One region of the Actinobacillus pleuropneumoniae genome, then DNA from elsewhere that is predicted to be linked to it. Evidence: riboswitches for the same ligand, from Rfam matches in the RefSeq annotation. Region 1 holds a riboswitch; the other holds the start of a gene.
The links. Region 1 has a riboswitch for thiamine pyrophosphate ahead of DRF63_RS11400 (ABC transporter ATP-binding protein). Riboswitches for the same ligand answer to the same signal wherever they lie in the genome.
Positions count from the first base shown of each region.

Region 1 (15,739 bases):
TCCCCAGAAGCGGCTGTCTTCACTGTTATCACGGTTATCGCCCATTACAAAGTAATGTCCTTCCGGTACAATCCATTCGCCCGAAGGCATACCTTCTTGTGCAAATAAGTACGGTTCATAATTAAATGCAAACGGGTTATTTAAGATTTGGTGAGTAACGTCGCCTTTCTCGGTACGTTCAATTTGCATTTCGCCGTGATAGAAGAAATCCGCATTCGGCTTACCTTCGCCGTATTCAAATACCGTTTGTTTACCATCTTCGTGAGTAACGGTTAATTGCTGTGTATGCGAATCGTATTTCACTCGATCACCGCCAACGCCTACTACACGTTTAATATAATCGACATGCGCTTGTTTCGGTGCTTTAAATACAATCACATCGCCACGTTCCGGATGACCGGTTTCAATTAAGGTATTTTGCCAAATCGGATCTTTAATACCGTAGCTAAACTTGTTTACGACTAGAAAATCGCCGACTCGTAACGTCGGTTCCATCGAACCGCTCGGGATTTGAAACGGTTCAAAAATAAACGAGCGTAGCACCGTGACAAAAAACAATACGCCGAAAAGCGAAGCGAAGAAATCACCGATAGCGGAACGAGGTTGAATTTCCGCTTTTTCTTCTTCGGTTAAAGGACGGTTTAAACGTTTTTCTTCTCTGGCAATTGCCGCATTACGACGAGGATCCGCACTAAATTTATAGAATGCCCAAAAACCGCCGCAAATAACGACTAATGCAACCAATAATATAGAAATGGTGTTCGGTAACTGCATTGAATCCAATGTTTTCCAAACACCATATAAAATTGCGATAAAAATAATCGGCATAATTTGCGCCATTGTTTTCTCCTTAGTTTATTGATTACGGAAAACACGGAATATGCGGTCGGTTTTGCAACATTTTCACAAAATTTGACCGCTTATATTCCGTGTATGCGTAACAACTAGTCTTTACCTACATGAAGAATCGCTAAGAACGCTTCTTGCGGTACATCTACGTTACCGAGGGATTTCATTCGTTTTTTACCCTCTTTTTGTTTTTGTAGCAGTTTTTTCTTACGACTCACGTCACCGCCGTAACATTTCGCCAATACGTTTTTACGTAACTGTTTTACGGTCGAACGAGCAATAATATGGTTGCCGATTGCCGCTTGAATCGCAATATCGAATTGTTGGCGCGGAATCAATTCTTTCATTTTTTCCACTAACTCACGTCCACGGTAAGGCGCATTATCTTTATGTACGATTAATGCCAACGCATCGACACGATCACCGTTGATCATAATATCGACACGCACCATATCCGCCGTTTGGAAACGTTTGAAACCGTAATCCAAAGACGCATAACCGCGAGAAGTCGATTTTAAGCGATCGAAGAAATCTAACACCACTTCGCCCATCGGAATCTCGTACGTAAGTGCGATTTGGTTACCGTGGTAAACCATATTGGTTTGTACGCCGCGTTTTTCCACACAAAGGGTAATTACGTTACCTAAATACTCTTGCGGCACTAACATATTACATTCGGCAATCGGTTCGCGAATTTCCGCAATATTACTGATCGGAGGTAATTTTGACGGGCTGTCCACATAAATGGTTTCGCCGTTGGTTTGTACCACTTCGTAAACTACCGTCGGTGCGGTGGTAATTAAGTCGAGATCATATTCGCGTTCTAAACGCTCTTGAATGATCTCCATGTGTAATAAGCCTAAGAAGCCGCAACGGAAACCGAAACCCAATGCGGTCGAATTTTCCGGTTCATAGAAAAGCGAGGCGTCATTCAGGCTTAATTTACCTAATGCGTCGCGGAACGCTTCATAATCGTCCGAGCTAATCGGGAATAAACCGGCATAGACCTGCGGTTTAACTTTTTTAAAGCCCGGTAACACTTCCGTCGCCGAATTATGATGATGGGTTAAGGTATCGCCCACCGGTGCGCCTAAAATATCTTTAATCGCACAGACCACCCAGCCTACTTCGCCGGTTTTAAGTTCTGCGGTATCCACTTGTTTCGGTGTGAAAATACCTAAACGATCAACGTTATACGATTGGCCGGTACTCATCACTTTAATTTTATCGCCTTTTTTGATTGTACCGTTCTTCACACGCACTAAAGACACGACACCTAAATAGTTATCGAACCACGAGTCGATAATCAGCGCTTGTAACGGTGCATCGGGATCGCCTTCCGGTGCCGGAATTTTTTTCACGATGTCTTCCAACACGTCTTCAATACCTAAACCGGTTTTTGCCGAACAGCGCACCGCATCCATCGCATCAATCCCGACGATGTCTTCAATCTCTTCCGCCACTCGTTCCGGTTCTGCCGCCGGTAAGTCGATTTTATTCAGAATCGGCACAACTTCGAGATCCATTTCAATTGCGGTATAGCAGTTTGCCAATGTTTGCGCTTCCACACCCTGACCGGCATCCACCACTAATAACGCCCCTTCACAAGCGGCAAGCGAACGAGAAACTTCATAAGAGAAGTCCACGTGTCCCGGCGTGTCGATAAAGTTTAATTGATAAGTTTCGCCGTCTTTCGCTTTATAATTAAGCGTTACGCTCTGTGCTTTGATCGTGATTCCACGTTCGCGTTCTAAATCCATCGAGTCTAAAACTTGCGCTTCCATTTCACGATCCGATAAGCCGCCGCAAGTTTGGATTAAACGGTCGGATAAGGTTGATTTACCGTGGTCAATGTGGGCAATAATTGAAAAGTTACGAATATTTTGCATTTTCATCGGGCAATAAATGTCCTGTGTTGTAATAAATTTATTAAAGGGAAAATTAACCGACCAATTCTACTTTAAATCCGCTATTTTGGAAAGGAAAAGCACAAAAAAGCAAGCGGTCGTTTTTCCAAGAAATTTTGCAAAAAAATCTTGAAAAAAGACCGCTTGTATAAGTAAAAAATTATAATAATCGTTTGACTGCTTGAGAAACATCAGAAGCTAAACTAATCGCAGTGATAACCGCGATGCCGTCCGCTCCGTTTTGTTTCAAGGTTGCCACGTGTTCGGCTTTCACTCCGCCGATAGAAACAATCGGCTTACGAATCCCAGCTTCACGGGCTTTTTTAACAAAATCCAAACCAATCGGCGGATTATGTTTTTCTTTGGAATTGGTCGGGAAGACCGGACCTAATCCGCAATAATCCACTTCAATCATTTGCTCGGAACGCCAAAGATCTTCTAAGGTATTATTCGATAAGCCGATAATCAAAGGTTTATCGGTCATCTGACGAATCATTATCGGTGACATATCTTTTTGTCCGACATGTACACCGTCCGCATCAATCTCAATCGCTAATGCTTTTTGCGCATTCGGCTGATCTTCCAGCGAGTTTTTGCTTTTATCACGAAATTGAAAGCAAGTAATCCCCGCTTGCAATGCCTGTTCTAAAATCAACAAGAGATTTTGGCTTCGATCTTCGGTCGGATTCGGACAATCTTGCGTGCCGGCAATAAAATAAAGTTGGAGCATTTGTCGAATATCGTACATTATCATTTCCTTATTTTGACAGTTCCTGATACGCCCAATGGTTTGTCGACCCATGCCCTTGCCCGATATTCAGCGGATGCGAAATCGCCGCACTGATATACTCTTTTGCAACTTTTATCGCATTTTCTACCGCTTGTCCTTTGGCTAATTCCGCAGTAATACAAGCGGAAAACGTACAGCCGGTACCGTGCGTATGACGGGTTGGGAAACGTGGACATTCCAATGTAAAATGTTCCGTTGGGGTAAATACCCAATCACGGCAATGCGCACTTTGCGAATCCGCCAAATGCCCGCCCTTAATCACTACCGTCTTAACACCTAAATCTTGCAATTTTTTTGCCGCCTGATAAGCGGTCATATCATCGATAATTTTCACACCGGTTAAGGCTTCCGCTTCGGGTAAATTCAGCGTAATCACATCTGCGAGCGGTAATAAATGCGTCTTTAAGGCGTTAATCGCATTTTGTTGTAATAACGGCGCACCGCCTTTGGCGATCATTACCGGATCAAGTACTAATTTACCGAAATTATACTGACGTAACGCATTTGCCACACATTCAATCACTTCCGCCGTGCCTAACATACCGATTTTAAAAGCGGAGATCTGAAAGTCTACTGCGATTGCTTTAAGTTGCGATTCAATCGTACTGAGCGGCACGCTATGAATATCAAAAACGCCCAACGTATTTTACGCGGTAATTGCGGTCAGTACCGATGTGCCGAAAACGCCTCGCATTTGGAAGGTTTTGAAATCCGCCTGAATCCCCGCTCCGCCACCGCTATCCGAACCGGCGACAGTTAAAGCCTGTGCTATCTTTTCCATATATTTCTCTCTAGTAAGTCTTCTCTATGGTTTCAATTCAACCGTATATACTTTTAACTCCGGTACAGTTTTCGTCAAATCGTTCTTTTGCATAAACTCACTGAATTTTTGATATTTTTCACGATCTAATTTGCGTGGTTCATCTGCTAATTTCGGCAGCGTATCACGCCATGCAAGACGATTTAACGCCGTATCCAATTCTTTCGGTTTATAACTAACAAAACTATTCCACGCTTCATCCGGCGACTGTTTTAAATATTGCGTAGCTTGTTCTAAAGAGGTCAAAAATGCGGAAAATTTTGCATCGTTCGCTTTATCTTTATGCGCGACAAGAATTAATTCTTCATAAACCGGTACGCCGAAATCTTCCGCAAAGAACGCTTTACCTTCCTGTTTTTCCAACTGCATCTGGTTTAATTCAAAATTACGAAAGCCGCCGATAATCGCATCAACTTGACCGCTAATCAAACTTGGAGAAAGCGACCAATTTACATTAACCAATTCCACATCTTTCGCTGAGACACCTGAATTCGCCAGCATGGTATTCAGTAATGCATCTTCAAAACCGCTTACCGAATAACCGATTTTCTTACCTTTTAAATCGGCGATATTTTTTACCGAGCCGTTTTTCAAAACAATTAAGCTATTCAAGGGTGTAGGAACCAGCGTACCGAAACGGACCAACGGCAAACCTTGATCAACTTGTAGTTGTAATTGCGGCTGATAATCCACCGCAATATCCGCCTGCCCTGCCGCAACCGGTTTGGGCGGCATAGACGGATCCGCCGGCTCTACTAGTTCAACTTCCAAGCCGTTTTGCTTAAAATAACCTTTCTGTTGCGCCACAATAATCGCAGCGTGATCCGGATTAACGAACCAATCTAATAAGACGGTCATTTTCTCGCCGGCGTGAGCTTGTACTGCCAAGCTAAAAGCGGTCAAAAAAGCCAATTTTTTTACATATTTCATCCTTTTCTCCTTTTAAGAAAGATTACATAGTCTGATCAAGTCTCATTTGCCAAAAAGCAACTTCCATACGTGTAGCAGTAGTAAAGATTTCTTGGAGTTTTGTGAGCTGTTCTAGCGATAAGTTTTCACAAAGCTGATTAAGGAAATCCGCCAGTTTTGCTACTGCCGCTTGATATTCGGGAGCCGCATAGGTATCAATCCACGCTTGATACGGCGTATTTTCCACCGCAGTCTGCGCTAATTTCTTACCGATTTCCGCATAACCGATTGCACAAGGTGCTATCGCCATAAATAGATCGGCTAATCCGCCTCGCATACCGCAATCGAGTACATAACGCGTATAAGCGACACACGCCGAGCTTTCCGGCGTTTTACGCACCTCTTGTTCCTCAATCCCCCATTCACGGCAAAACTGCAAGTGCAGTTCCACTTCGTTCAAGATGGCTTGTGTCGCATCCAATGCGTAACGCATTTGGTCAAAATTTTCCGCTTTATAAACACCGAGCGATAATGCTCGGCAATATTGATAAAGATACAGATAATCTTGTTTCAAATAATGCTGAAAGCTACTTTTCGGCAAGCTACCGTCCGCCATTTTTTGCACAAAAAGATGTTCGGTATATGTACGCCAGTAAGGTTCTGCATTTTCGATAAATTGCTGAATAGCGGTCATTTTTTCTCCTTTTTTAATCATATCATTTAAGATAACGTTCTACCTAAATACGGTTCCCAATCTTTCCAAACCGGTTGTAAGCCCCGTTTAACCAATTCGGCAGCAATAATTTGTGGAGGACGCTCATCATCCGGTGAGAATTGTTCGAGATGTTTATCGTCTTCTTCCGCATAGCCGCCCGGCTGTGTTTTCGAGCCTGCGCTGATGGTATTAATCGCAATCGGAATCACGTTATTGCGGAAATTGGCACTTTCACGAGTCGAAAGCGAAAGTTCTACTTCCGGGAAACAAAGACGGAATGCACAAATAATTTGTAATAGTTGTTTATCGCTCATTTGCGAAGCCGGCTGTAATCCTCCGACACAAGGTCGTAAACGAGGAAATGAGATTGAATAACGGCTTTGCCAATATTTATTTTGCAGATAATTTAAATGCTCGCCGACAAAGTAAATATCAGTACGCCAGTCGTTTGAAAGTCCGATTAATGCACCCAAACCGATTTTATCAATACCTGCTTGACCTAAACGATCTTGACTGTCCAAGCGATAAATAAAATCTTGCTTCTGACCGCGTAAATGGTGTTTGGCATATTCGGCGGCGTTATAAGTTTCTTGATAAACCAGTACGCCATCCAAGCCAAGTGTTTTTAATTCGGCATATTCCTCAGATTGAAGCGGTTGTACTTCCATTAATAATGCGGAAAAATGCGGGCGAATCAGCTTTAATTTTTCCCGAAAGTAAGCCATACCGACTTTGGTTTCGTGTTCGCCGGTCACCAACAATAAATGCTCGTAGCCCATCGACTTAATCGCTTTGATTTCTTTGAGAATTTCTTGCTCGTCAAGAATCTTACGCTTAATGCGGTTACTCATTGAAAAACCGCAATAAGTACAGTCATTGGTACATACATTAGAGAGATAAAGCGGTAGATAAAAGCCGACCGTATTACCGAAACGCTGACGAGTAAGCTGTTGAGCCAGCTGTGCCATCGGTTCTAAATAGGCTTCCGCCGCCGGCGAGATTAATGCCATAAAGTCATTTAAATCTCGGTTTGAACTTTGCAACGCATTCTCTACGTCCGCTGAAGTTTTTGCTCTTAACGATAAAGCGAGATGTCCCCAATCGAGCGTTTGCCAATAATCGCTAAAATGCGCAAACTGATTTGTTTTCATTGCAACTCCCTAGCCTAAAAAGCCGGTTAATGGGCTGGTTGCCTGTGCAGTTTGACTTACTTTGCCAAGCCCTGCCAAATAACCTAAACGCCCCGCTTCCACCGCTAATTTAAAGGCTTGTGCAATTTGAATCGGATCACGGGCTACCGCCATTGCCGTATTAACTAATACCGCATCCGCACCCATTTCCATTGCTTGTGCTGCGTGGCTCGGTGCGCCGATACCGGCATCCACTACTACCGGCACTCGGCTTTGTTCAATAATAATGCGTAAAAAATCTTGAGTTTTTAGCCCTTGGTTGGTTCCAATCGGCGCCCCTAACGGCATCACCGCCGCACAACCGACTTCCTCCAAGCGTTTACATAACACCGGATCCGCACCGCAATAAGGCAATACGATAAAACCTTCTTTCACCAACATTTCCGCACCTTTTAGCGTTTCAATCGGATCCGGCAGCAAATAACGAACATCAGGGTGAATTTCAAGTTTGATCCAGTTCGTCTGTAATGCTTCTCGTGCCAGTTTTGCCGCAAAGACCGCTTCTTCCGCCGTTTTCGCCCCCGAGGTATTCGGTAACAGTTTTACGCCGCTCTGAATCAACGGCGTTAAAATATCGTCTTGTTCCTGTGCTAAATCCACCCGTTTCATCGCCATTGTTGCAAGCTGGGAACCTGATGTGACAATACTTTGTTGCATCACTTTAGGGTTTGAAAATTTGCCCGTACCGGTAAAAAGACGGGAGTGAAATTCGGTATCACCAATTTTAAGAAGATCTGTCATATTTTTTCCTTATCTATATCAAGCTACTGCCACATCAAGGTTCTTCCGTCAAAAACATAGAACTTTCCGTCACAGGAAACCGCCAATCCCAATAAAAATTTCAGCGTTTCTAATGCCTGTAAACTGCCGATAATACCGACAATCGGTGCTAAAACACCGGCGGTGCGACAATTTAGATTACCGATCTCAGTATCGGGAAAGAGGCAGGCGTAGCAGCCGTGTTGATAAGGCGGAAACACGCCCAATAATTGCCCGTCCATACCGACCGCCGAACCGGAAATCAGCGGAATTTGGTTTTCCACACACACTTTATTAACTGCGTGACGTGTTGCCATATTGTCCGAGCAATCCAACACTACATTGACTTTATTTACCCAATACGTCAAATTGTCGGTAGTTAATTGTTTATTGATAGCGACAACTTCAACCGACGGATTAATCGCTTGTAAATTTAGCCGAGCCTGCTCGCTTTTCGGCTTATTCAAATCTTTCATGCCGAACAATGTTTGGCGTTGTAAATTGGTTAAATCCACCTTATCAAAGTCGGCTAAATAAAGTTTTCCGACACCGGCGGATGCGAGATATTGTGCAACCGGCGAACCGAGTCCGCCGCAGCCCACTACCAATACTCGACTTTTGGCTAACTTTTGCTGCTCTTCAATGCCGCATTCCTCCAACAGAATTTGGCGGCTATAACGCAGGAAATCTTGATCAGATAAACTCATAACAATCTCTTAGTAAAAAATCTTAGAAAATCAACCGCTTGCACTATCGCATATATTGAACCCACGGCAGCCAACGGCGTAGTAGCCTGTCGGTAATAAAGTACAAACAAAGTGTCATTAGTAATAACACGGTTAAAGCGGCAAATAACAAATCGGTTTGCATTCGAGCATTGGCGTGTAACATCAAATAGCCTAGCCCTTGTGAAGAACCGACCCACTCCCCGACAACCGCTCCGATAGGTGCAACCGAAACTGCAATACGTAATCCGGAAGCCAACGCCGGTAACGCCGCCGGCAGACGAACCAGAAGCAACATAGCAAGCGGTTTGATTTCTAAGGTTTTTGCCAATTCCAAATAGGCTTTGGGCGTATTACGCAGTCCGTCATAACAAGCAGCCGTCACAGGAAAATAAATGATCAATACGGTCATCGCAATTTTGGAAGCCATACCGTATCCAAGCCAAAGCACTAATAAAGGGGCGATAGCAAAAACCGGAATAGCTTGAGAAATAACTAATAACGGTAATAAGAAACCGTTTAACCATTTGGAAAGCGAAAGTGCTAAGGCGGACATTACACCGAGTAAGAAACCTAGGCTTAGACCGGCAATAATTTCAATAAAGGTAACTTGGCCGTGCTGCCAAAGTAACGGAAATTGATTGACGATTTGTTCAAACACCGTAAGCGGAGCAGGTAACATATAATGCGGTAAAGCAAACCCGGTGACGACCGCCTGCCATAACAAAATCAGTAATAAGCTCAAACCGCCGATTTTGAATAGACGTTTAAACATTCTCGCCCTCCACACACTGATTAGAGAGCATATTCAAGAGTTGCTGTTCTAATTGCCATTGTTCGGCATCTGAACCAAAACGAGGTGCGTTGTTTGACGGTTCAATCACATTCGATAATTGTGCCGGTTGATGTTTAAGAATATAGATTTGATCGGCAAGACGAATCGCTTCTTACGGATCATGAGTGATTAACAATACGGTTTTATCGGCTAAAAGCTGTGCCGCCAGTTGTTGTAACTGCAAACGTGTAACCGCATCCAAGGCGGAAAACGGTTCATCCATCAGAATAAGATCCGCATCTTGCATCAAGGTACGAGCTAAAGCCACTCGTTGACGTTGTCCGCCGGAAAGTTGGTAACAGGGCTTATTTTTATGCTCCGACATTTTTACCGCCGCTAACAATTGTTCTGCCTTAGCTAAGGTTTCCGCATTTTTCTTACCTTGCAAATGAGCGGCTAATTGCACGTTATCCAATACCGATAGCCAGGAAATAAGGAATCTTGCTGAGCCAGCCACGCAATTTTCGTATCAGGAGCTAGTTCGATTGAACCGATTGACGTTGTTTCCAATCCGGCAATTAAACGCAGTAAGGTTGATTTTCCGATCCCAGATGCACCGAGTAAAGCGCACCATTTACCTTTCGGCAATACGAAGTCGAAGTTATTAAAAATAACCTGCTGTTTGAATGCAAAATGCAACTGATGAATTTCGATACAATTCATTGAATACCTCGAAAAATGGGTATGAAAAACGACCGCTAATTAACGGCTAAAATGAATTGAATGAGATGAACTTAATGAAAAAAAGATTGGAATAATTGAAATGAAAATAAGCATATTAGTTTCCTACGTCAGTACTAACTGTATCAGGTTCACGGGTTTAATCTCAGCTTCTTAAGAAGCACCCCGACTAAAAATTATTATCAGTTTAAAGAAATTACCGAAAAAAGCCAACCGTTTGCTTAAAAAAATGAGAGAAATCTCACAGATTTAATCGGCAAGCGGTCTAATTTTATTCAAAATTAACAAAATCCGGACTTATCGCCGGATATAAAAAAGCGATAACACCATAAGATATTATCGCTTCTTTAGCTAATGCTAATAGGTTATTTATTAATCTTCTTTAGACTTCCAAATTAACGGATCCACACCGCGATGAATTAAATCTTGATGTTCTTCAATCTTAAAGACCGGCTCTTGTCCCGCTTTGGCTTGACGCACATAATCTTTTAATAAACGCCATACGATTGGCGCAAGAATCAAGATTGCAATTAAGTTAATCACCGCCATGGAAGCCATTACCGTATCGGCAAACGCCCAAACGATACCGCCGTCACGCACCGCACCGAAATAGACGAAGAACAACACAACCGCACGGAAAGCCCACACAAACCAAGGTTTGTTTTTGATATAACGAATATTGGTTTCCGCATAAGCATAGTTACCGATGATTGAGGTGTAGCAGAATAATAACAAAATAAACGCTAAGAAATGTACGCCGAACTCGCCTAAATGGTATTGTAACGCGGTCTGAGTGAGTTCAACGCCTTTTAAAGAATCACCGCCATAATTATCAGACATTAAAATAATGACTGCCGTACAGGTACAAACCACCATAGTATCGACAAATACGCCTAACATTTGGATTAAACCTTGGCTTGCCGGATGTTTTGCATCGGACGTCGCCGCTGAATTCGGTGCGGAACCCATACCGGCTTCATTTGAGAATAAACCGCGCTTAATCCCCATCAACATCGTTTTCGACACTAAAGCACCGAACATACCGCCTGCAGCCGCTGAAAAGTCAAACGCACTGTCAATAATTAATCCGAATACCGCCGGAACACGTTCGATATTCATACCTAAAATAATGACCGCAATGATCAGATAAAATAATGCCATCATCGGCACGATTTTAGCGGAAACTTGCCCGATAAGTTTTACCCCGCCGGAAATAATAATACCGGTTACAATTACCAATATTAAACCGATATATTGTCCGTCCCATTCCCATGCTTTACTGGTCGCCGCCACAATCGAGTTGGATTGCACCGCATTAAAAGCAAAACCGAAGGTAAAAATTAATGCAATCGCAAATGCAATCGCCATCGGTTTAAATTTCAAACCGCGCGTAATATAGTATGCAGGGCCGCCGCGGAACATACCGTTCGGATCACGCGTTTTATATAGTTGGGCAAGCGAAGATTCCGCAAATGCAGAACTCATTCCCATTAAAGCGGTAATCCACATCCAGAATACCGCACCCGGACCGCCTAAGGCGATAGCGGTTGCCACCCCACCGATATTACCGACACCGACACGGCTGGCTAAACCGGTTGTAAACGCTTGGAAAGGCGTTAAAGATTTCCCTTCCGCTGAACGTCCGCCCCACATTTCACGTAAACTACGAGGTAATAAACGCAGTTGAACAAAGCCGGTGGTAATCGTAAAAAACAGCCCCGTTCCTAAAAGGATTAAAATAGTGATGTCCCAAAGCGGACCGTCAATCGTATTCACAATCCATGTCAGGACATTTTCAAAACCCGAAACAATAAAATCCATCAAAGACCTCTTATAGTATGAAAAATAAAAACGAAAACGTTTGCATTTTAATGATTTTTTAACTTTTGAAAAGATCTTTAATCTTTCCATTAGTAAAATCTATCGTTTGAATAAACCCGCTCCGCCGGATGTTTCGATAAAACTACTATGGAACAAGGTAACACCAAAGATGACCAATATCATACCAACGAGAATTTTTAAAATTAGCATCGCTTGCCGACTGGTCTGCTCTGATATATACCACGTGCTTAAACGTATCGCCCTGTTACGTGCGATAATCACTAACCATGCAAAGAGCGTTAGTGTCATACCGGTACCTATTGCCATCGCTAATGCGGATAGCATTCCCCAAACATAAATATCTAAGGTATAGGCGAGAAATAATACAAGAATTGCACCGGAACACGGTCTGGCACCGATACTTAAGATTATCATCGATTGAGCTTTCCAATCTTTTGCTTGGTGTATTTGGGTTGAAGACGGCAAGTGCTGATGTCCGCAACCGCAATACTCGGTATGAAAATGTTTTTGAGGTCTGATAAGCGGTGTGATTTTGCTATTTTTTTGCAAGTTTATCGCGGAAATTCGCTGAATTTTAGGAATGGTATCGGATTTGCGCTTAAACGCTTTTAAGGCTTGGTAACACCAATAGATGCCAAATAAGATCATCAAAACAAAACTGCCTCGTTCCACCCATTTTAAGGTGAGATTAAAGTAGCTGCGTGAAAGGGTAAAAGCGACGACGATAATCGAAACCAGTGCAATTGCCACAAAACCTTGCGCCAATGCCGACAGAAAGCTGATTTTCATCGCCTGATTCAATTTCGTTTTTTCGAGCGATAGGTAACCGGTTAAAATAAACTTACCGTGTCCCGGACCGACCGCATGAAATACACCGTATAAAAAGCTGATAATCAGCAAGGTAATACCGGCTTGCTGACGATTCTCACTCAGACCGGTCATCGCCGCGGAAATCTGCTGATTGAAACTTTTCTGCCACTCCAATACTTTGAAAAGAAATAGGGAATAATTGTTATAAACGGTAAAAAATAATAAAAAACAGACCGCTATCCATATAATGTGCTTTACTCGCATACCGCTACCACCTTTTGAGCAAATTGCGCCCCCAGTGTATTATCTTCGCCTTCAGGCATATCAGGTGTTTGCGTTTTATCCAAACTTGAAGCGTATAAACGTAACTCGCTATTCACTTTAGGTTGTTCAAGCGTTGCTTTACATGCCGAATTACTGATAGTCAAATCCGCTTTGTTATTATATTCCATTGCCATATAGTAACTCGGTTCATAGGTATAAAGGCGAATCGGATTGTTTTTTAGATCATAAGGTCGGCTTAAATAAAAGGTAACATAAAAAATGACTTTATTTCCGGCTATTCTAAAGGTCGTATTTGACGGTTTTGTCGTAAATTTTAGCGGTTCGTCTTTAGCATTGTATAAATAACTAAAATAATGATTTTCTATTGCAGTTTGTACCATTTCCGCCGTAATGGATTTTTTAGTCGCCTCTTTATCCGAACTGCTTTTTACTTCATAAATCAGCTCCGCCGAAGCGATCTCGTCCATCGTCCATTCCATTTGAAAACCTTTCAGGTTCGTTCCTTCTACTAGAATTTTATTTTTAAGATCGAGAAAGGAATGGGGATGTGCAGCCACCTGTGCTGACAAAAATGCAATGAAACAAAGAAACGCAAATTTAATTAATTTCATTAATTCTCCTTATAAAAAACAAAAAGCGAACAAGTTACCCTGTTCGCTTTCCTAAAAAATAAAGTGAGTTGGTCGATAAGCCGAGTTCTGTCGCGGACAATCATTCCTCTAGGCTTGCATTCACACACAAGCTCAAGCAACCTACCCGAACTCTGGACGGGCCATCCATTGAGTTCCTATTTGGTCTTGCTACGAGTGGAGTTTACCGTGCCGTGGAATGTTGCCACCCACGCGGTGCGCTCTTACCGCACCCTTTCACCCTTACCTGCGCTAATGCACATCGGCGGTTTGCTCTCTGTTGCACTGGTCGTCGGTTCACACCGCCCAGACGTTATCTGGCACTCTGCCCTGTGTAGCTCGGACTTTCCTCTCGTTTACTTGTCCCGCTAGGTCGTTCTTGCGAACAATTAAGGGCTTCAATAAACCAGCGATTGTCTAACCAACTCAGAATAGCGAGTATAGCGGATTTGCAAAGTTTTGCCAATATTTAACCGCTTGTTCGGCTAATTATTGGCAAATAAAAAAGGATTAAGTTCCGAAAAACTTAATCCTCTTACTAATTCACATCACGAGCTAAATTAAGCGCGTTTGAAGTCTAAGTGAACTAATTTTGGTTTCTCTATTTTATTACAATAATTTCAAAGGGTTATTTAATCAATTTCCTTTCTATTTCCGAAACTATATACATTTTTCCGAAACTCAAATTTTAATCAGATTATAAAACAAGCTATTTTCCTTTTTTCTCATTCCAAAAATACCAACCAAGCAATCTCACCACCACCCAAGCTAGCCAAGCAAAAACAGGGCGACCTTGCGCAATCAAACAATCCCTTAACCGCTTATCTGCTTCCGCTCTACTGACTTTTCCGTTTACGCCATAATCACGATCGTGTTGATGACAGCACGAATTAATATTTTTAGGGGCGTTTTTCAGCCCCTGATGCAATTCTTTGTTTTACTTATCCCATAATGGAGTACCGTATTTACGTCTACTATATTCAAGCAATAAATCCATAAAAATAGGTTCTTTTTCGAGATTTTTATCAAAAATCATCACATGACCAATATAACCATTCCAATTCGATGCTGTTTTTGCATCGTAATCATCCCACCAACGACCAACAAATACATGATCATCGGCGGCAGTTAAAGCAGGTCTAGCATTTGCATTATACGCATTTGGGGTTCGTAAATGTGATTCGTTTGTTTCAAATACTGTCGATGCAATGATATTTAACGGTTTTCCAGTAATAACGTTATCACCGATAATTCTAGCTCTACCGGCATTAAGAGCAATTGATCTATTATCCACATATACTGTGTATGATGATGTTTTTTTACGAGATACCAAAATTGTAATTTCTGGATTTTGAGTCACAATTGGTTTTTGAGCGAAAATCACGATCGTGTTTTCTTTCCAATTGTTTTTAAAAACAATGTCTTCCGACGTCATGAATTTATTACCATTAAAATAGCCGGAAGCCATATTTTTTAATGTCAGAGAATCTAATTCTGGTGCGGTATCCGCTGGCGCAACTAGAGAGATTTTATTCTTTGATTTGTCTGTCACTTTTGTAATGCTAGAGCCAACAAGTGTTAATGTTCTAAGATCTGAAAAATCCCAAAAACCTTGTAAGTTTGGATGATTTAGAATAATAGATTCTAAAGATTCAGTGTCCCGATCTACAATAGCTGGTAAGTTTTTATTTGAAAAAACTGTGTTAAGTCTAATGATATGTCCCATTTTATATTCTCCATTTAGTTAGTTAATTTTTCTTCGAACGCAAAACACCAGTTATGTAGCATCCACGTTCCGTCAGTTGATAAGTCTGTACAACTATCTCGTAGACAACCTCTCGCACCTTTTGTCGGTCCTGAATTGCCTCCAATACCGTTATCAAACGCATAAGTAATGGAAGCCCCATCAGGGATATCATCACTTGTTGTGATGACAACCTTATTATTTTCTGCGTCTAATGCCACTTTAGAAATAGTGACTCCATTTCCGTTA
Region 1 covers NZ_CP030753.1:616,314-632,052, reverse strand. The annotation lists gene lepB (signal peptidase I) at 1-840, opposite strand, end outside; gene lepA (translation elongation factor 4) at 945-2,738, opposite strand; gene DRF63_RS02950 (thiamine phosphate synthase) at 2,917-3,504, opposite strand; partial or broken gene thiD (bifunctional hydroxymethylpyrimidine kinase/phosphomethylpyrimidine kinase) at 3,515-4,327, opposite strand; gene DRF63_RS02940 (ABC transporter substrate-binding protein) at 4,352-5,296, opposite strand; gene tenA (thiaminase II) at 5,319-5,990, opposite strand; gene thiH (2-iminoacetate synthase ThiH) at 5,996-7,141, opposite strand; gene DRF63_RS02925 (thiazole synthase) at 7,151-7,921, opposite strand; gene DRF63_RS02920 (HesA/MoeB/ThiF family protein) at 7,945-8,646, opposite strand; gene DRF63_RS02915 (ABC transporter permease) at 8,690-9,439, opposite strand; partial or broken gene DRF63_RS11400 (ABC transporter ATP-binding protein) at 9,432-10,162, opposite strand; TPP riboswitch at 10,266-10,358, opposite strand; gene DRF63_RS02895 (alanine/glycine:cation symporter family protein) at 10,553-12,001, opposite strand; gene DRF63_RS02890 (nickel/cobalt transporter) at 12,101-13,096, opposite strand; gene DRF63_RS02885 (DUF1007 family protein) at 13,087-13,728, opposite strand; RNA gene rnpB (RNase P RNA component class A) at 13,789-14,175, opposite strand; gene DRF63_RS11235 (hypothetical protein) at 14,456-14,674, opposite strand; gene DRF63_RS02870 (hypothetical protein) at 14,684-15,472, opposite strand; gene DRF63_RS02865 (sialate O-acetylesterase) at 15,487-15,739, opposite strand, start outside.

Region 2 (15,739 bases), 430 kb from region 1:
CGAACTGGATTGCCAAAGGACATACGCCGAATTGGTTAAATTTATTAGAAGAAGCCGAACTGAAATCGTTTGACACAGACAGCGTAATTCGTTGCAAACGCCAAGATCTGGAAAGCGAAGAGATCGCTCAACATTTACAAGCGGGCAAATTTGTCACAAAACTTGCAATTGATTGGGAGAACCATTTCTCGTGCGTATTAAATGAAGATGCTACGCTTTCCCGTGTGAAATTTGCCGATGAAGTGCGTGAGAAAAATGACGATATTTTAAAAGAAGATATTGCTCAACGTTTCGATGCGGACTTCTTGTTAATGACCGAAGAACTTAAATTATTTACGCAAAAAATGATTGAAGAATTTGGCGGTATTAAAGAACGTATTTAGGAGAAAGCGATGTTAGTCAGTACAGAAATTTTGGATCAGTATCAGGCTCTTATCTTTGATATGGACGGCACTATTATTGATACGATGCCAAGCCATGCGAAGGCGTGGGAGATTACCGGCGAACATTTTGGCTATCAAGTGGATAGCTCGGTAATGTACGAGCTAGGCGGTGCAACCACTTACACCATCGGACGTGAAATTATGCAACGAGCAAATATGCCGATGGAATTGCTGGAAGAAGTGGTGCAAATGAAGCGTAAAATTGCGATGGATCTCACCTATGAACATTCTTCATTGCTACCCGCATTTGAAATTATCCAACACTATTCGGGCAAAAAGCCATTGGCGGTCGGCACCGGCGCTCACCGTATTCAGGCGTATAAATTACTCGATAAATTTAACCTCCGCCCGTATTTTAATGCGATTGTTGATGCGGATGATGTGAAAGAACATAAACCGTCTCCGGAAACTTTTTTACTCTGTGCCGAGCGTTTAGGCGTAGCACCGAAACATTGTCTTGTATTTGAAGACGCAGATCTCGGTATCCAAGCCGCCCTCGCTGGCGGAATGGATGTGTTTGATGTGAGAACCAACCAGATTACAAAAGCACGATAATTTTTTTTCTTATCAAATCTCCCCTAACCCCTCTTTGCTAAGGAGGGGGAATTGTATAAGTATCTCGTTTGTATTATTTCCTCTTAAGCGGTGTTAAGCTTCAAAAAGAAAAGGCACTAGTGAGGACACTGGTGCCAGCATTTCAGTTTTATTTAGTCTTTTGATATTTGTTCGACTATTTCAATAGAAAACACTCTCTCCCCTTGTGGGAGAGAGACAGTAAAAATTGCGTCAGGCAATTTTTGCAGAGAGGGTTAAGCCGCTTCTCTATGATAAAAACGCAAGCTATGTTCTTTTTGTCGGGCGGAGCTGAAGGCGGATACTCGTTTTAAGTAGCCGATCACGCGTGTGCCGTAGTCGATATTTTGTGAACCGCATTTTGAGCAGCTGCATAAGGTGCGTTTATCAATATGTGAACATTCGTTACAAATTGTAATTTTCACGTTGATACAGAAGTAGTTACAGCCGGTTTTTGCTGCAATATCAAGTAATGAGCGATAGCCACTTTGAGTAAGTGCTTCATCTAAATTAAGGTGTAGCGCTGAGCCGCCATCTAGCCACTCAATGAGTTCTTTCCCGTGCAGTAAGAATTTATCCAAAGCATTGGTGTTTTCGTCTTCAACCACATAGAAATAAGAGTTGTAGCAATCACGAGGTACAAAATAGCCGTCCGCTTTATCCCATTTCGCATTTTTTACCCCGAGATTTTCCGCCGGTACAAATTCGGTATTGAATTTCACACCATATTTTTTGGAAGCGGTCTGATTTGCTTCAAAAATGACTTTTAAACGGCTTTGTACAAACCGCATATAATCCGGATTATAACCGACAGTTAGCCCTTGTGATTCGGCTGCTTCCGCCATTCCGTTAATACCGATCGTGAGGAATTGTTTATCTAAAGAAATAAATCCCGCATCATAAACCGGTAGCATTCCCGCTGCTAAATATTCTTCCATTAATTTACGATAAGCGTATTGATATTTATGAATTTTGCCGACTTCTTCTTCTAAGTCACGCCCATCTTGCACTAAACGGTTCATATTAATAGTAATGACGTTAATCGAACCGGTCGCCACACCGCCTGCACCTAATGAATAAGAGAAGGTATGATCTGAAATCTCATTACGTAAACGGCAGCAAGAAGCAAGTGAATCGGGATTATCCGATTGATAAATAAAGAATGAATTACCCTGTGACAACTCTTCCGCCATTTGATCGGCAAATTCGTTGTCTTTGCATTTGCCGTTTTCAGTCAGCATTGCCGCCGTAACCACAGGGAAGGTTAAAATCGCTTTAGTACGCTCTTGGTTAAACCATTTCATAAAGAAAATTTGTAATGCCGCAGTGGTTTCCCAATTCGGGCGTTCAAAATCAGGGAACACAAAATTACCGAACATCGCTTCAAAATAGTGTTTGTCATATAGTGAAATATTCCAAAACACGCTTTGGTAACCACGAGCCGCAGCCGGTTGGTTAATGCTGTAAACCACTTGTTGTAGGTGGTTTTCGATTTCACTGCGGTGGGTTTCGAGATAGTTATCACCAAAATCTTTACGTGCGAAATAGTCGAAATACGTAAGAAATTCAACGGTGGCAACCGCACCAGCAAATTGTGAGCTGACCGCAAACACGAAATTCACAAACGAACCGCAGAATGATGCGAGATGTTTTGGTGCTTTAGATTCACCGCCTAACTTTGTTAAGCCATCACGCAAGAAAGGATACATCGTAACCGATACGCAATAAGGTTTTAGACTGGTTTCATCGTGTACATAAATTTCGTGCGATTCAATTTGGCGTAGATATTCGCCTGCAAGTTCTTCATCAAATAATTCCGCAATTTTATTGCTCACTTTGGCACGATTAATTTGCACAAAGAAGTCTTTCATCATTTCGTTTTCCATTGTCGCAATATTTTTTTGCGTAACATTGGCATTCGCATCCATTTTGGAACCGTCCGCCGCATTTTTGGCGCGCAGATAATGATCGATAAAGCCTAATTTGTCTGAAAGTTGATTAGGTTGTAAGCGAATCATGTAATTAAACTCCCTTGATAAATAAGTGATTGAGATTTTCGCCGGTGCGTAAATCGATAAAACGTTGATTGGTGGTAAGACTGTTTAAACCGCCTCTTTCTGCAATCCAACGCCCTGTTTTTAGGTAGGTTAATTGCGAGAGTAACTCTGCGGAAAGTTCATCTCGTTCAAGCCCGGTATAAAGGCAAGTCTGTAGCCCTCTTTGTTTGCAGTAACTCAGTAGCGGAATCAGTTGTTCGGGTAGCCATTCGCCGCCCATAAAAAGTACGCAGCTGATTAAGCCTTGGTATTTATTTAATTGCTCGGCGAGGTAATTTTTTGTCAAAATTTGACCGCTTCCGACCTTCCAGCTTTCTGTACTATGGCAGCCTTTACAACCTAACGGGCAGCCGGTAATTAAGAAGGCGAGTGAGGTTTCGTGCGGCACTTCTTGCCAAACAATTTGTTCCGAGCAAAATCTGAGGTTTTTCATTTGTTATAAAAATGTTACTATATGTTGTGTCTGTATTTTTTAAATAACACAATATATTGTGAATATTAATTTATTTTTAAAAAAAGAAAATAGAAAAATTTAACGTGAGGGGATTGTAATTTGCTAAGTCACGGAAAAATAAAGCGGATATCGGATTGTAAATTTTTGTGGACCTTGTGCAGATAATTTTCAGTACGGATTCGCTTAGAAAAGTCCATATACCTAATATTTTTTATTGTTAGAACGGCTAAAAAACAGGATAATAACCATCATTTTTATAAATAATTTCTAAAGAATAAGCGGTAGGATTTTGCGGAATTCTTGCAAAATTTTCACTAAAAACAACCGCTTATTTTTATTTTGTCTTTTATTGTGGATACTATGGTCGATTACATTCTTTTAATTATCAGTACCGCACTCATAAATAACTTTGTCCTAGTAAAATTCTTAGGGCTTTGTCCGTTTATGGGGGTGTCTAAAAAAGTGGAAACCGCGATTGGTATGGGGATGGCGACCACTTTCGTGCTGACCGTCGCTTCGTTGTCGGCATATCTCGTCGAAACTTACGTATTAATTCCTTTAGAGGCGCAATTTTTACGTACATTGGTGTTTATTTTAGTTATTGCGGTGATTGTGCAATTAACGGAAATGATCGTCCACAAAACCAGTCCGACTTTATACCGTCTGCTCGGTATTTATCTGCCGTTAATCACGACTAACTGCGCGGTACTCGGTGTTGCGTTATTAAACGTAAATCTTTCCAATAATCTGGTTGAATCGGTACTTTACGGCTTTGGTGCGGCGTTAGGCTTTTCTTTGGTATTGGTTTTATTTGCCGCATTGCGTGAGCGTTTGGCGGCGGCGGACGTACCGCGTCCGTTCCAAGGCGCTTCCATCGCTTTAATTACGGCGGGGCTTATGTCGCTTGCCTTTATGGGCTTCACCGGTTTGGTAAAAATCTAATGTTAGCATTTCCTATTATTGTATATATCCTGATTGCGATTGCCGTGATCGCACTGATTTTCGGTGCGATTTTGGGCTATTCGTCGATCAAATTAAAAGTTGAAGCCGATCCTATCGTCGAGCAAATTGATGCGTTGTTACCGCAAAGCCAATGCGGGCAATGCGGTTATCCGGGATGCAAACCCTATGCGGAAGCGATAGCAAACGGTGATCAAATTACCAAATGTGTGCCGGGCGGTCAGCCGCTGGTGGTAAAAATTGCGGATCTATTGGGTGTCGAAGTACCGGCGATGGACGGCGTTGCCGAGCCGGAAGTAAAGGTGGCGTTAATCCACGAAGATATGTGTATCGGCTGTACCAAATGTATTCAAGCCTGTCCGGTTGATGCGATTATCGGTACCAATAAAGCGATGCACACGGTCATTCCCGATTTATGTACCGGTTGCGAATTATGTGTCGCGCCTTGCCCGACAAATTGTATTGAAATGGTAAAACAACAAACGACAACCAAAACGTGGAATTGGCAATTTGACGAGAATTTAGTCATTCCGGTGGTAAATACGACAGAGTTACAGAAAAAATTGGTGATTGGCGGAGGTAAAAATGAGTAATGCGATAGCAGTATTGGATCGTATTCGCCAAGGCAACCGATCCGGAGAATTATGGCAATTCCCGGGCGGGATTCACCCGATGCAAAATAAAAAGCAATCGAATCAAAAACCGATTCGCAGTTTGCATTTGCCTAAATTTTTCTATGTACCGGTTGTGCAACATTCGGGTTGGGCGGGCGAACTTTTGGTTAAAGTCGGTGATAACGTATTAAAAGGACAGCCGCTGACCAAAGGCGATAACTATCGCCAGTTACCGGTACACGCACCGACATCGGGCACGGTTATCGGTATCGAGCCTTATGTGTCGGCACATCCGTCCGGTTTACCCGAGATTACCGTGATTATTGAAACGGACGGTAAAGACGAATGGATTGAACGCCGACCGATTGACGATTTTTTAACGCTGACAAGCGGTCAAATTATCGAAAAAGTTTACCAATACGGCATTGCCGGTTTGGGCGGTGCGGTATTCCCGACCGCTTCAAAACTCAGCCTAGCGGATAAGCGTTGCAAAGTATTGATTATCAACGGTGCGGAGTGCGAGCCGTATATTACTTGTGACGACCGTTTAATGCAGGATTATACCCACGAGTTTCTTGAGGGGATTCGTATTTTGCGTTACGTGCTACGTCCGGAAGAAGTGGTGTTAGCGATTGAGGATAATAAACCGCAGGCGATCCAAGCGGTAGAAAAAGCCTTAAAAGGTTCGAACGATATTACGTTACGAGTCATCCCGACTATTTATCCGTCCGGTGCAAGCGATCAATTAGTTCAGGTTTTAACCGGTTTGGAAATTCCGCAAGGCAAACGTTCGATTGAAATGGGCATTGTGATGCACAATGTCGGAACGGTGTTTGCGGTTAAACGTGCGGTAATGGACGATGAACCGTTAATTGAACGCGTGGTAACACTAACCGGCGATAAAATTCGCAATAAAGGCAATGTGTGGGCAAGACTCGGAACGCCGATTCAACATTTATTGGAGCAGGTCGATTATCAAGCGGACAGCCGTTTTCCGGTGTTTTTAGGCGGACCGATGACCGGTTTTATTTTGCAATCCTTACAAGCGCCGATTACCAAAACGGCAAACTGTATTATTGCGCCGGATCATTTTGAATACGCGCCGCCGGAGCCTGAGCGCAGTTGTATTCGTTGTTCGAGTTGCTCGGATGCTTGTCCGGTCGGGTTACTGCCGCAACAGCTTTACTGGTATGCACGCTCGGAAGATCACGATAAGTCAAAAGAATACCATTTGGATGCCTGTATCGAATGCGGTGTCTGCGCTTACGTTTGCCCAAGTTATATTCCGCTGATTCAATATTTTCGCCAAGAAAAGGCAAAAATAACGGAAATCGAAGAAAAAGCGAAAAAAGCGGAAGAGGCGAAAGCTCGTTTTGAAGCGAGAGAAGCTCGCTTGCAAAAAGAAAAAGACGCTCGAACCGCACGTATCGCACAAGCGGCGGATAAACGCCGAGAAGAAATAGCAAATTCTGCCGGTGAAGATCCGGTAGCCGCCGCTTTGGCTCGAATCAAAGCAAAAAAAGCGGAAGCACAAACTGCAGAGCCTGTACAAGCTAAAGCAAACGGCGAGCCGGATAATAGCGAATTAATGGCACAACGCCGAGCAAGACGTTTGGCAAAACAGGCTGAAGTTAAAAATGAAGTAAATGACAATCTTTCTATCAATACTGTGCAGCAAGTAGAAGAGACTGATCCTAAGAAAGCTGCGGTTGCTGCCGCATTAGCGCGTGCAAGAGCGAAAAAAGCAGCCCAAGCGCCGGAACAAGCGGTCGAAAATACCGAAAAAGTTGCAACTGCAACAGAAGCGGAAGATCCGCGTAAAGCGGCGGTCGCGGCAGCATTAGCCAGAGCCAAAGCGAAAAAAGCGGCACAACAAGCCGATCAGCAAGAACAGGCGCAAGCGGTTGAAAATACCGGAAAAGTTGCAACCGCAACAGAAACGGAAGACCCGCGTAAAGCAGCGGTCGCAGCAGCATTAGCCAGAGCTAAAGCGAAAAAAGCAACTCAGCAAGAACAGCTACAAGCGGTCGAAAATGCCGAAAAAGTTGTAACGGCAACGGAAGCGGAAGACCCACGTAAGGCGACAGTCGCCGCGGCAATTGCTAGAGCGAAAGCGAAAAAAATGAGTCAAGGGTTATCAAATGACTAACTTATTCGACAGCTTATTGCCGCCTTTTCCTTGGTCATTCTTATTTATTCAAGATTTGATCGGCACGATCGTATTTGCCGTATCCGGGGCAATCGCGGCTCGACAACATAAAATGGATATTTTCGGTATGTTCATTTTAGCGTTTGTGACCGGTGTAGGCGGCGGTACGTTGCGTGATGTGATGATCGGCAGTACGCCGGTTTTTTGGATGAAGCAACCGATTTATGTTTTGATGATCACTCTTGCGGTAATTATCACTGCGGTTTTTAAAAATAATTTCAGTAAAAAAGAGTGGCAAACCGGTTTACTGATTTTCGATGCGATTGGTTTGGGCGTGTTTACCGTTATTGGTGTGCAAAAAGGCTTGGATTTCGGCTTACATCCGTTGATTGCGATTGCATTAGGCGGAATGACCGGATGTTTCGGTGGGGTTATTCGAGATATTTTGCGTAACGAAGTGCCGATTGTGTTACAAAAAGAAGTGTATGTCACGGCAAGTCTTATCGGCGGTGTGATTTTTGTGTTGTTCTATTCCGCCGGCGTTGAAAGCCGCTGGGTGGATATTGCCACGGTCGCTACCGTGATTGTGATACGTTTATTAGCGATTCGATTTAATCTAAATTTACCGAGAATTTAAACGGGAAAGGAATGATTTGATGTTTAAAATGGTGAGTTCTCCCCATACCCATTCGTCCAATTTAACGGCGAAATTTATGCTATGGGTTATGGTTGCAATGTTACCCGCGTTGGGGATGCAAGCGTATTTTTTCGGTTATGGTGTTTTTATTCAAGTTTTTATCGCACTGTTGTTGGCGGTAGCAATTGAAATCGCTATTGCAAAATTGCGTCGAAAACCGACCGCTTTTTATGTTGCGGATTTAAGCGGTGTATTAACTGCGCTGATTTTAGCCATATCGATTCCGCCTTATGCGCCTTATTGGATCATTGTAATCGGGATCATTGTGGCGCTATTACTGGCGAAGCATTCCTACGGCGGTTTAGGGCAGAATTTATTTAATCCGGCAATGGTTGCTTATGCGTTATTATTGGTTTCGTTTCCGGTACAAATGACCGGCTGGCTTGTACCGATTGATTTATTAAACGAACCGCCGACATTCGGCGATGCTATTTCGTTAGTGTTTTCCGGCGTAACCAGTGACGGCTTTAGCGTACATCAATTACTGGGCAGTGTGGACGGTATCGCACAAGCCACGCCGCTCGACAGCGCCAAAACCAGTATGCAGAAATTAGGCGTAGAAGGCGTATTACAATCGCCGATTTTTAGCGGCTTGTTCGCAAACGGTTGGTGGCAAATTAATTTGGCGTTTCTTGCCGGCGGTTTGTTGCTAATTTATAAACGCATTATTCACTGGCAAATTCCGGCGGCGATGTTAGGGATGTTTGCTTTATTGAGCGGGCTAACCGATTTATTGTTACCGCATACTCACTTAAATGTCGTTAGCCAGCTTTTTAGCGGTGCAATGATGTTCGGCGCTTTCTTTATTGCAACAGATCCGGTTACTGCTTCGATTACGCCTCGCGGTAAATTGATTTTCGGCGGTTTAATCGGTTTATTTGTGTACTTAATCCGTTATTACGGCAATTATCCGGATGCGGTGGCGTTTTCGGTATTATTGGCAAATATTTGCGTGCCGTTAATTGACCATTACACTCAACCACGATTATATGGAAGCGGAAGATAATGAATACCTCAAAAATTACCGTTAAGTATGCGTTATTATTAGGCGCGATTGCGCTTATTTGCACTGCCGTTTCGACCGGTGTTTATTTGCTTACTAAAGGGCGGATTGATGAAGTTACGGCGGCTCAACAGCGCCAATTCTTACAAGAAGTTGTGCCTGCGAGCCATTTTGATAATGATTTGCTAGGCTCTTGTAAAATAGTGAACTTACCGAACGCACCTTATTTAAATCGCATTTATATTGCAAAAAAATCGGAAAATTTGACCGCTTATGCCATTCAAGCGACGGCACCGGACGGTTATTCAGGTAATATTGTTTTATTGATGGGCGTTCAACCGGACGGCAAAGTGCTTGGTGTACGAACGTTAGAACATAAAGAAACGCCGGGATTGGGCGATAAAATTGAAACACGTGTTTCAAATTGGATTTTGTCGTTTAGCGGCAAGTTATTTAGCCTAGAAAATGAATCGTTATGGGCGGTAAAAAAAGACGGCGGTCAGTTTGACCAATTTACCGGTGCGACTATTACTCCTCGTGCGGTAGTGAATAATGTGCGCCAAAGTGCAAAATGGGTCGTCACGGAATTAGCAAAATCTCCCGAACAATTAGAAACTTTTGCAAGCTGTAAATAAGAAAGAATTGTATGAATACTGAGAATCAAATTCCGGTGACGGAAATCGATACTACAACGCCGGCGGAACCGTCAATTTGGCGTAATTTACTTGCTGAAGGCGTGTGGAAAAATAACGGTGCTTTAGTGCAGCTGTTAGGGCTTTGTCCGTTATTGGCGGTATCAAATAATGTGACTAATGCGCTCGGACTCGGTTTGGCGACCTTATTAGTGCTGGTTTGTACGAATACTATGGTGTCGTTATTCCGTAAATTTACTCCGAACGATATTCGTATTCCGATTTATGTGATGGTGATTGCCACCGTGGTAACGGCGGTTCAATTATTAATGAATGCCTTTGCTTATTCGGTTTATCAATCGCTTGGGATTTTTATTCCGTTGATTGTGACTAACTGTATCGTCATCGGACGGGCGGAAGCTTTTGCGTCTAAAAACTCGGTAGCGCATTCCGCTTTTGACGGCTTTGCCATGGGGCTTGGCATGACGTTAAGCCTTGTGGCGTTAGGCGCAATGCGTGAACTGATTGGTAACGGTACGTTATTTGACGGCTTGGATTTATTACTGGGCGATTGGGCGAAATCTTTACGAATTGATGTGTTACACTTAGACTCGGGTTTATTACTGGCAATTTTACCTCCCGGTGCATTTATTGGGCTTGGGGTCATTTTGGCTGTGAAGAATTTGATTGATAAGAAATAGAGAACCGAATGACAGAGCGAATTACAGCCCGAGAAGGGTATGAACATAAATTTTTAAAGGAATTTTTGTATCCGAAATATTGGGGCGTATGGCTTGGCGTTTTGGCGCTGGTCGTTCTGGCTTATGTGCCGGCTCGTTTACGTGATAAATTAGCCGTTTTTGTCGGAAGAGTAGTCAAAAATTACTTAAAGAAAAAAGGCAAAAAGCAATATCATCGTGCGGATACAAACTTACGTTATTGCTTTCCGAATTGGTCCGAACAGCAGCGTGAACAAGTGATTGAGCGAATGTTTATTACCGTAACACAAACTATGCTGGGGATTGGTGAAATCGCAATTCGTTCGGTAAAACATTTACAACGGCGTAGTGAATTTTTAGGTTTAGCGCATCTGCAACAAGCTAAACAAGACGGTAAGAATATTATTTTGCTTGTGCCGCATACGTGGGCGATTGACGCTTCAGGTATTATTCTGCATACACACGGAATGCCAATGGTTTCAATGTACAATCCGCACCGTAATGCATTAGTTGATTGGCTTTGGAATGCAACGCGCGAACGTTTTGGTGGCAAAATGCATACTCGTCAAAACGGTATTAAACCGTTTCTAAACGATGTGCGTAAAGGAAATATGGGCTATTTTTTACCTGATGAGGATTTCGGCGAAGAATTAAGCGTTTATGCCGATTTCTTTGCGACGGAAAAAGCCACCCTACCGGGGCTGAATAAAATGGCTCGTGTCGCTAATGCGGAAGTGATTCCGATGTTTCCGATTTACAATGCGGAAAAGAGCCTGTATCAAATGGAAATTTTGCCGGCGTTGGAATTTTCCGGTGACCCGGTGCAATCCGCCCGAGAAATGAATAAAGTGATTGAGTATTTTGTGACGAAAAATCCGGAGCAATACGTATGGATTTTACGTTTACTCAAAACTCGCCGAAACGGTGAAGATATTTATAAACGCTAGTATTGAACGATGATAAAAAACCGAGCGTTTTCGCTCGGTTTTTTTGTCGTATGAGAGGGTTAGAGTAAACCTAATACTTTTCTGCCGTTAATTGAAGCGATATTCGCCATTTCCTCTAAGTTGGTAAAGCGGCAACCGGCGGAAAGTAAGCTCAGTTCTTGCCACATATCGCCTTCACATAACGGCACCATATAGTCGCAGATATTATCGGTACCGATTGCTACGGTAATGCCTTCCGGAATTAATTCGTCCGCCGGTGTAAGTGCGTTGTGGAACGGTTGTAAGTCTTCTTTACGGCCGCTATCAATCCACGCCATAGGGCAAGCGATGACCATCATTTGCGAATCGCGCATTTTTTGGTAGAGCATTTTGCGGTATTCTTTCGGGTGAGCACCGATAGAAATACCGTGAATTGCAACCACTCGACCTTGCATACCGTGTTCAATCGCCTTATCGCATAATTGTTCGGTTTCTTTTTCTTTCGGCGTGTTAAATTGGTCTACATGCACGTGTAACATTTTACCGAGCGATTTGGCTTTATCCATTAAGATATCCATCGCTTCCAAGCCTTTGCCGTAATCCAATTCGTCACGATAAGGTAAACCGCCGATCATATCCACCATTTCGGAACCGATATCAAACCATTTTTTAGCGGTAGGCTCGATAACCCCTTTTAAAGTTTGGTTGGCAAATTTTAAAGCGATATCACTTTTATATACTTCGCGCGCTTTGTGTGCGGCGATAATCGCACGGTCTTCACATACGCCGTCGATATCCACAAAAGTACCGAATGCGGTTACCCCTTGTGAAATCATCAATTCGATAGCTTGAGAAAAACGACGGTAATAGTCATCAACCGTCGAGTTACGTTTCACTTCATCCACTAAGTCCCATTTTTGCTGAAGGTTGGCATTTTGATAAATCGCAATTTTTTCCGGCGTCATAGTAAATGCGCGGTCAGCATGGGCATGAGAATTTACCCAACCGCCTTTTTTAATAATTTCGTCACGAATATGGCTTTTAAGCGTACGAATTAATTGGCTCATGTTAATTTATTCCTCTTTACGACTTGTTTAATTTAGGTAAAAAAAAGATCTCTAGCGAGGAGATCTGTTAAAAATTGAAATGCCAAAAAAAGAGCCAAGCACCATAGCGATATGATGTTTGGCCTAAATGAGTGTTTAAGTATGTTGTAAAGTATTGCATATAAATCTATCTAGTTCCTTTCTGGCACTAGGACTATAGTATAGTCCTTTTATCGGAAGAAAGCAAACGTTTGCCTTTTGAATTTGCATTATGTTTACGCTTGACTTACAATTGATTCGTTCTCATTGGGGTGCTTTACGAAGCTGAGAAATACCATACCCGTAGAACCTGATCTGATTAGTATCAGCGTAGGGATTTGAGATACTTTGATTCTACTTTCTTACAGAAAAAGTATATTTCGCTCAAATCCTTCTATATTATCCGAATTTAGAAGGACATCTATGAAACTCGCCAAAATAGCCGCATTATCGGCTTTCGTTACCGGTGTCACTTATGCGCAACAACCTACTTTAGTCGTTTATACTTACGATTCGTTTTCATCGGATTGGGGACCTGCTCCTAAATTAGAACCGTTATTTGAAGCGCAATGCCAATGTGATGTGAAATTTATGCCGTTTGAAGACGGTATTACCATGCTAAACCGTATTCGTTTGGAAGGAAAAAAAACAAAAGCGGACGTAATGTTGGGCATTGATAATTTCACGATGGCGGAAGCGGAAAAAACCGGTTTGTTTGCAATGCACGATTTAAACCTAGCTCCATTAAATTGGGAGAATAAAACTTTTTATCCGTATGATTATAGCGAGTATGCGTTTGTTTACGATAAAGAAAAATTAGCGAATCCGCCGAAATCGTTAAAAGAATTGGTGGAACGTCAAGATTTGAAAGTGATTTACCAAGATCCTCGTACCAGTACGGTCGGACGCGGTTTATTATTTTGGCTAAATACGGTATATGGCGAGCAAGCCGAACAAGCATGGCAAACCTTAGCCAAACATACGGTAACGGTCGGAAAAGGCTGGTCGGAAACTTATAGTGCCTTTTTAAAAGGGGAGTCGGATTTAGTGTTAAGCTATTCGACTTCTCCGCTTTATCATCAATGGCATGATAAAACCGATAAATACGTTGCCGCTCAATTTGACGAAGGGCATTTGGTGCAAACGGAAGTCGCCGCCATTTTGAATAGCAGTAAACAAAAAGCATTGGCGAAACAATTTTTAGCTTTCTTACACCAGCCGGAAGCGCAGAAAGTTATTTCGTATCATAATGTGATGAAACCGGTGGTTGGATCAGTACCGGATTCCGCTTTTGATAAATTGCCGGCTTATAAGCCGTTAGCCTTTAAAATGCCTGATGCTACGCAGGTAAAAAGCTGGTTGGCGACTTGGACGAAAAGCTGGCAATAAAAGAATTATTCATCTTTTTTCATGGCTAAAGGAATCTTTAGCCATTTTTCTTGTCTGCTAAGCGGTGAAAATTATAAAAATTTTTGCAAATTCTAATTGCCAAAAGGGATTACATTTGCTATTTATACGCCCTTTTAAATTAGCGTAAAAATTTTAGTTTGAATTTACTGAATTTAGGATGAACTCATCCAACAAGGAGTGAAATTATGTCTCAAGTGGCAAACACCACTTCATTAGGTTTATTAGCTTTAGCGGGCGTAACACCTTACCAACCGAAGAAAGATGAAGAATATATGAATGATGCGCAAAAAGAGCATTTTCGTAAAATTCTTCGTGCATGGCATGTGCAAATTATGGACGAAGCTGAGCGTACAAAAAACCAAATGCAGGAAGAAGTCGCTAATTTCGCCGATCCTGCGGACCGCGCCACTCAGGAAGAAGAATTCAGTCTTGAATTAAGAAACCGTGACCGTGAGCGTAAATTGCTTAAGAAGATTGAGCAAACGTTAAATAGCATTGCCGAAGACGAATACGGCTATTGCGAAACTTGCGGTGTTGAAATCGGTTTACGTCGTTTAGAAGCGCGCCCGACCGCGGATATGTGTATCGATTGCAAAACACTTGCGGAAATCCGTGAAAAGCAAATGGGCTTATAAGCTTAATTAAGAATGGATAAACGGCAATGAATATGGACAATGTTACATTGTCCATTATTTTTATGATCATTTAGTTAGTGTCGTTTATCAATCGATTAATTTTATTCCCTTGAGGTGGATTATTTTTAACTATATTAAGTCGTTGTTTTCTCGACAAAAAAAATCAAAAAAACAACCGCTTGCCGAACAAGAAACGCTTAGTGCTAAGCAAGAAAGAAAAGTTAAAGCGGTAGAATTACAACCTAAATCCAAGCGTCCCGCTCCGGCTTTTAACGAACAGTCGGAACGTTCTACGAAGAAACCGAAAAAGCACTCGGATCTTCCTTCCCATTTATTGCACAAAAAATTTACAGTAAATGCCGGACATTATGATATTACGCCGAAAGATTTCCCTAAAAATGCGTTAGCGATTGTTGAAAAATTACAACGTGCCGGTTTTGAAGCTTATGTGGTTGGCGGCTGTATTCGAGATTTATTGCTAGGGCATAAGCCGAAAGATTTTGATGTTGCGACCAATGCAAAACCGGAAGAAATTCAAAAAATATTCGGTCGTCAATGCCGTTTAATCGGACGTCGTTTTCGTTTGGCACATATCGTATTCGGACGTGATATTTATGAAGTGGCGACTTTCCGTGCCGATCACGCCAGCCATAATAGCGATAAGATTTCTAAAGTAAGCGAAGAAGGAATGTTGTTGCGCGATAATGTGTACGGTACCTTACGCGAAGATGCGCAACGCCGTGATTTTAGCGTGAATTCGCTCTATTATGATCCGAAACATAACTTGATTTTCGACTTCTTCGACGGTATTACGGATCTGAAAGCGGGAAAACTGCGTTTAATCGGTGATCCGGTGGTGCGTTATCAAGAAGATCCGGTAAGAATGTTACGCGCGGTTCGTTTTATGGCAAAATTGGATATGTTTTTGGATAAACCGAGCGATACGCCGATTCGTGAATTGGCGCATTTATTGAAAAACATTCCGGCGGCGCGTTTATTTGACGAATCGTTGAAATTATTTCAATCGGGACAAGGTTTTAAAACCTATCAATTAATGCGTCAATACGGCTTATTCGAGCAGTTATTTCCGGTACTTACGCCGTTTTTTACCGAACGTAACGATTCGAATGCGGAGCGTATGTTAAGTAAAGCGCTGAATTCGACCGATGATCGTATCCGTGATAATTTACGGGTGAATCCGGCGTTTTTATTCGCCGCTCTTCTTTGGTATCCGTTACGTGAGAAAATGGAAGTGCTGAAAAACGAAGGCGGTTTAAATAGTCATGATGCGATGATGCTGGCGGCGAATGACGTGTTAGCCGAAAGTTGTAAAGCGATTGCATTACATCGCCGTCATACCTCTGTGATTCGTGATATTTGGG
Region 2 covers NZ_CP030753.1:182,571-198,309, forward strand. The annotation lists gene rdgC (recombination-associated protein RdgC) at 1-383, shown strand, start outside; gene DRF63_RS00845 (beta-phosphoglucomutase family hydrolase) at 393-998, shown strand; gene nrdD (anaerobic ribonucleoside-triphosphate reductase) at 1,253-3,034, opposite strand; gene nrdG (anaerobic ribonucleoside-triphosphate reductase activating protein) at 3,039-3,506, opposite strand; gene rsxA (electron transport complex subunit RsxA) at 3,888-4,469, shown strand; gene rsxB (electron transport complex subunit RsxB) at 4,469-5,080, shown strand; gene rsxC (electron transport complex subunit RsxC) at 5,073-7,250, shown strand; gene DRF63_RS00875 (trimeric intracellular cation channel family protein) at 7,243-7,887, shown strand; gene rsxD (electron transport complex subunit RsxD) at 7,907-8,953, shown strand; gene rsxG (electron transport complex subunit RsxG) at 8,953-9,585, shown strand; gene DRF63_RS00890 (electron transport complex subunit E) at 9,597-10,283, shown strand; gene lpxM (lauroyl-Kdo(2)-lipid IV(A) myristoyltransferase) at 10,292-11,248, shown strand; gene DRF63_RS00900 (amidohydrolase family protein) at 11,308-12,294, opposite strand; TPP riboswitch at 12,571-12,667, shown strand; gene thiB (thiamine ABC transporter substrate binding subunit) at 12,736-13,701, shown strand; gene dksA (RNA polymerase-binding protein DksA) at 13,908-14,357, shown strand; gene pcnB (polynucleotide adenylyltransferase PcnB) at 14,500-15,739, shown strand, end outside.
Region 2: linked by a shared signal. The riboswitch ahead of thiB (thiamine ABC transporter substrate binding subunit) and the one ahead of DRF63_RS11400 (ABC transporter ATP-binding protein) in region 1 are both predicted to bind thiamine pyrophosphate.